2 regions of the Ruminococcus sp. AM26-12LB genome follow, and region 1 is predicted to be linked to the other one. Evidence: riboswitches for the same ligand, from Rfam matches in the RefSeq annotation. Region 1 holds a riboswitch; the other holds the start of a gene.

Region 1 (3,161 bases):
CTTCCACTTTCTCCCACCAGAGCATGGATCCTTCCGCGTTTTACTTCCAGGCTGACATCTTTTACTGCATGAACCATTCCGTGAGATGTCTGAAACTCCACATGTAGTCTTTTTACCCTTAGGACATCATTTTTGGGCTGTTCCATTCTGTATTCCCTCCCCCAGATAATTAAATGCCAGAACAATGATCATGATCAGTATGCCCGGATAAAACATCAGTCTTGGATAAGTCTGGATATAACTTCTACTGTCACTGAGCATGATCCCCCATTCCGGTGTCGGTGCCTGCACACCAAGGCCGATAAAGGAAAAACCGGCAATTGACAGAATGATCGAACCGATTTCCATTGTTGCCAGTGCGATCACAGATGGCAGGATATTTCTCAATACATGCCTAAATATGATCCTTGCGTGGCCGCAGCCGCCGGCTTTTAGTGCGGTCATATAATTTTTATTTTTTTCCTGAAGTGTCAATGCTCGGGCAAGCCTTGCATATTCTGCCCAGGATACGACCGATAAGGACAGAATCAGATGAGCGCCGCTGGCTCCTACGGTTCCTGCAATGGCAAGTGCCACAATAAAGACCGGCATAGCCATAAATACATCAATGATCCTCATAATTATGGAATCGATTTTTCCACCTACATATCCGGCAAACAGTCCGATAGGCACCCCGACACATACAGTAATCAGAAGCACCGTAAAGCTATAGCTCAGTGAATACCGGCTGCCCCAGAGAAGTCTTGATAAAATACATCGTCCCAGCTGATCAGTACCTAAAGGATATGCCGCCGACGGATTCTTTAATTTTATCGAAACATCCACAAGCAGTGGATCATGCGGCGCCAGTACAGGTGCAAAAATAGCTGCCAATGCAAAAATTATGACCACCATCAATCCTATTTTTGTTTTCGGTGACCGGAATACCTGTTTCCAGTACAGATTCTGGATCATGCTTTTTTCTGTTTTCTGCTTTCTTCTGCTTTCCATTCTATGATCTCTCCTTTACTTTAACTGGATTCGCCGGTCAATCGCAGAATAGGCGATATCCACAAGAAAATTTAATACTACAATGCCAACAGCCAGAATAAAGATAAAACATTGCAGCACCGGAGTGTCTTTTGAGATCACGGATTTCAATGCCAGATTTCCGATTCCCTGAATTGAAAAAATACTTTCTATCACAGCTGAGCCACAGAAAAAACCGATCACAATTGATACCAGACGTGTCAGCACAGGAATCAGGATATTTTTCAGACCATGACGCAAAATTACATTTACAGATGACAATCCCTTAGCTCTGCTGGCACGTATGTAATCCTGCTTCAGCACCTGTATCATATTGGTACGGATCAATCTCGTCATAATTCCAAAGAAACTGATATCCATGGCAAATGCCGCAAGAATCGGGATGCCTCCGGCATCTCCTCCGATCACGGAAATCACTTTTAGCTTTACTCCAAATATATAGAGCAGCATCAGACCGATCCAGAAAGACGGCATAGATACACTGAGGGACGACAAAATGCGAATGACTTTATCCAGAACTCTGTTTTCATAAATTGCCGACAAAATTCCAAGAGGGACTGACACGATCATCAACAATAAAAACGAAGTAACTGCCAGTTTAAATGTCTGTGGAAAATATCTTTTTAATTCCTCAAAAGCCGGTTTTCTGGTAGAATATGATTTCCCAAAATCGCCATGAAGTGCCTGATCCAGCCATTTCCCGTATTGTACCAGCACCGGCTGATCCAGTCCTTCCTCATGCCGTACTTCTTCTACCTGCTCCGGTGACGGATGCTCATATTTTTTCTCCGCCAGCACTCTGGCAGCATCACCTGCCGATATAAAACTCAACATAAAAATAATAAATGTAACCGCCAGCACTACCGGAATCATAAATATAAAACGCTTTGCAATTACTTTTCCCATTTTCATTTCTCCTCATTTTTCATCTGTTTATTCGGTTAAAATAAAAAAAGCTGATATGATCCAGCATCATATCAGCACAAAAAACAAACCTCTACCTCAGGCAGAGCTTATTCCTTCTGTATCCCATCCGAATCAGAATTCTTCTGTCAAAAAGGCAAGTCTCCTGACTCCAGTTCTTCCTACTTACCATCTTCCCGGATCTCTCCAGTGATATTTTGGTTTTCGTCCCTGTCACAGTAGCGGTGGCTGTTCTGGCATTTCACCAGATTCCTTATTAAGTACTTTGTACACCCTTCTGACTATTCAATTTTCATAGTTGTAAGTATCATAATATCATACTTTTCTTTTTATATAAATAGTTTTTTTGTCAAATATAAAATATCTGAACATTTCATAGTGAAACCCGGATATTTTCTGCCTGTATTATTATAGATCCCTTAAGTAAATAACATTATGTATGAACGGTGACTTCTTTATATTTCCGTATAATGATCATATAACTTACGAATAATAAAACAGCTGCACTGCTCCATGCACAGATCTCTGCATAGTATATTCCATCTTCACCGATCAGTTTTGGCAGCAGCAGCGCAACACTGACACGCATTATAAATTCTGCAATGCCGCTGGCAAGCGGAATCAAAGTATTACCCAGGCCCTGGATAGCGGAACGATACACATACAGCAGATACAGCACCCACAAAAAGACAGCCATGATAAACAAATACTTATATGCTATATCCAATACCTGTCGGGTCTGATCCGGTTCACCGGATACAAACAGGGACAGTACATTACGTCCAAACAGTACCATCATGCCGGAAATGAAAGCCGAAGTGAGCACTGCCATATAAGTGCCGCTGCGCACGCCTTTTCGAATCCTCTGATATTTCTTTGCACCAAGATTCTGGCCCACATAGGTTGTAATAGCATATCCATATGAAACGGCAGCCATCTCCAAAACCCCATACAGCTTGTTCGATGCCGTAAATCCCGCCACAAACAGAAAACCAAATCCATTGATCACATACTGTACCACAAGTCCTCCCACGGAGATGATCACATTCTGTATCGCAAGAGGAACCGCCAGTTCCAAAAGCCGCAGGCTCATAGAGGGCTGCCTGTAAAAGTCCTTCTTTTCCAGGCGGATATCCGGGATTTTACGTAATACGATCAAACAGTACAAGGCAGAAAATCCCTGCGCGATAACGGTCGCCACTGCTGCT
Region 2 (3,161 bases), on a different contig from region 1:
GCGGGTTCTGCACGATAGCCTGCATCACCACGCCGCACACGGAAAGAGCCATTCCAACTGCCAGAGCCAGAAGGACTCTAGGCAGCCGGATCAGCCACACAACATCATGAACTGCGCCTTCCGCATAGGCGGACAGACTTTTTATATGAAACAATTTATAAGCGATAACGCTGTATACATCCTTCAGTGACAGATCCGCATTTCCAAAAGTGATGGCTGCAAGTATGGAAAAAATAAGGAATCCTGCAAGTCCGATGAGAACTGCCACATACATGGATGTTCTGAGCACCTTATCTTTTTTTCTCTGTGAAGCTGTTTCTTTCACTGCATTTTCTCCGATCAGTCAAGATTTACGTCCGGATATAATCCCTTTGCAAAAGTTTCGATTCCGTCCTGGGTACGTGTTGCACTTGCATACATCTCACTGAGCATGATCGGGTAAACACGTCCGTTCTTTACTGCGTCAAGGCTCTTCAGGGACTCATCATCCTGGATCACTGCAAGCTGGCTGTTCTTAACAGTTTCCGGATCATCTCCTGCATATGGCATGTAAACCACAAAGATCACGTCAGGGTTGGCTGCGATGATATCCTCTTTTCCAACGGTGGAAGCATCCGGGTTTGCAAGAGTTGCGCCTAACTGTGTTACCATATCTCCGCCAAGGCTCTTTACGCCATAGTTTGTGATGTCATCTCCAAGAGGCTCCAATACCATTACGCTTGGTTTGTCTTTTACATCTGCAGTTGCAGTAAGAGTTTTGTCGATCACTGCTTTTGCATCATCAACGATAGCCTGTGCTTTGTCCTGTACATCGAAGATCTTTCCGATATTTAAGATATCTGTGAATTCATTTTCCAGTGTTCTGTCGCCGTCCGGACGAGTATTGGTGTTGTAGTAGGTGTTGCAGCCTTTGTCGATCCAGTCTGTTACATTTCCCAGATTCTTATCAGAGAAAAGAGAGCTCCAGGATAAGATCATGTCCGGCTCCAGCATTGTTACAGTTTCAAGGGATGGGGTAAATTCGTCAAGATAATTTGTTTTTGAGAATGCTTCTTTGAGATCTTCCGGAACTTCATTATCAAGACCTGCGGTAGCTACCAGGTGGTCTTCCAGACCAAGTGCGAGCATAGTCTCAATGCTTCCCTGATATACAGCAAGGACTTTTTCCGGTGCTTTTTCATAAGTGGTTTCGATTTCGTTTCCATCGTAATCATAGGTTGTGATGGTCAGAGGATATTCTGTCTTGGTTGCCTCTGCGGAAGAATCTTCGGTGTCTGCAGACTCTGTACTGTCTTCTGCTGCCGGCTGGTTGTCTTCCTTGATGGTCTCGGAGTCTGCTCTCTCTGCGGCATAAACAGCCGGAGCTGCTGATACGGTCATTGCCGCTGCCATTACCATTGCCATGATTCTTGTGGATACATACTTGTTTTTCATTTCATTTCCTCTCTTTTCGCCTGTTTTATCTCCTGTTGCCTATGGGTAACCGAAAAGATGGGGCTTCATAAAATCTGCACGGAACACTTTGTACGGAAGCTCCCACTTACATACTGTCAAGCAGGTTTCCTGACTTACAGACTCAGAAAAAACTCCGCAAAATAAAAACTGATACACCATTCATCTTTTAGCCGATCATGAATGATGTATCAGAATTTTCTCCAGAATCTCTCTGACATCGGGATTTCGCCTTCTCACATGAGTTTCTGCAATGGCATGTGAAATCCCTTCTTCTGTATACAGTGGCCGCAACCGCTCAGGCTTTTTACCCGATTCCCTCTCACAGTATCCGGCAGCATATGTGCCGGTGATACTGTTCACTTCACAGCAATTCAATTACGCTGATACTGATTCTAACATACCGGTTTTCCAATTACAACCTTGAGGCCGGATTTTTACAGTTTTTTGCAGAAATAGTCTGCCCGGAGAGATCCCTCTCAGATCTTTTTCAGCTTGGCAAAACCGGCGAACATTTTTTTCACGCCGACTTTGTCAAAGTCTACCGTCACTTCGTAGTCTCTGCCGCCGTCTGCGATATTTTTTACGATACCGACTCCGAATTTCACATGACGGACCGTGTCTCCCTCACCATAGTCCAGGCTGTCCGCCTTCTTCACTGTGAAATCTTTTTTCTGCAGGGTGCTCTTTGCCTGGAAATTCATTTTCATCTGGGCATAGGCGCTTTTCGGAGATACGATATCATCTACTCTGGGCTTTTTCTCCTGAATGGTATGTCCAAGATCTACCAGCTCCCGTGGAACCTCCCTTACAAAACGTGACACACGGTTATACTGAGTCTCCCCACGGATCATCCGCTGTTTTGCACAGGTTAAAGTCAGTTCCTTCATGGCACGGGTGATCCCCACATAACAGAGCCTTCGCTCCTCCTCGATATCCGACGGATCACCGGACCAGATGGAAGCATATCCCGGAAAAACACCGTCCTCCATTCCCACGATAAATACATTGGGGAATTCCAGTCCCTTGGCACTGTGAAGGGTCATCAGCAGCACATAATCCTGATCCGGATCAACAGAATCGATATCTGCCACCAGTGCGATCTCCTCCAGAAATGCAGAAAGTGTTGCCGGCTGTCCGGCCTCCTCCATGGCTTCCTGGAAGGATTCTGTCTTGGAGATCAGCTCATCGATATTTTCGATCCTCGCCTGGGCCTCCTCCGTTTTCTCTGCCTCCAGTTCCTTCACATAACCGGTAAGCTCAATGACCTCTTCCAGGGTTTCACGGACTGTATAGGCCTCTGCCTTACTTTTCAGTCCCTGGATAAAGGATACAAAATCATTGATCTTTCCTGCTGCCCTGCCAATGGACGGTACTTCCTCCACCACGCGTAGCGCATCGTAAAAGCTCAGGTTCATCATATCCGCATAGTCCTGGACACGGCCGATGCTGGTGAGTCCGATCCCTCTTTTTGGCACATTTAAGATCCTGCGCACAGCCAGATCATCACTGGCATTGTCAATGGTCTTCAGATAGCTTAACAGATCCTTGATCTCTTTGCGGGCATAAAAATTCACGCCGCCGACAATCTTATAAGGAACATTTGCCAGGAGAAATTTCTCCTCAAAGAGACGAGACTGGGCATTGGTCCGATAAAGTACTGCACAGTCCTTGTACTGGAACTTCCCGTTGCGGCGCCCCTGGATGAT

What was found. Region 1 has a riboswitch for cobalamin ahead of DW694_RS14975 (ABC transporter permease). Riboswitches for the same ligand answer to the same signal wherever they lie in the genome.
Region 2: linked by a shared signal. The riboswitch ahead of DW694_RS07130 (ABC transporter substrate-binding protein) and the one ahead of DW694_RS14975 (ABC transporter permease) in region 1 are both predicted to bind cobalamin.

Annotation. Positions count from the first base shown of each region.
Region 1 is NZ_QUJX01000022.1:26,844-30,004, reverse strand. It holds gene DW694_RS14985 (ABC transporter ATP-binding protein) at 1-146, opposite strand, end outside; gene nikC (nickel transporter permease) at 127-990, opposite strand; gene DW694_RS14975 (ABC transporter permease) at 1,006-1,935, opposite strand; cobalamin riboswitch at 2,071-2,245, opposite strand; gene DW694_RS14970 (MATE family efflux transporter) at 2,387-3,161, opposite strand, start outside.
Region 2 is NZ_QUJX01000007.1:166,164-169,324, reverse strand. It holds gene DW694_RS07135 (iron ABC transporter permease) at 1-325, opposite strand, end outside; gene DW694_RS07130 (ABC transporter substrate-binding protein) at 340-1,434, opposite strand; cobalamin riboswitch at 1,536-1,818, opposite strand; gene pcrA (DNA helicase PcrA) at 1,932-3,161, opposite strand, start outside.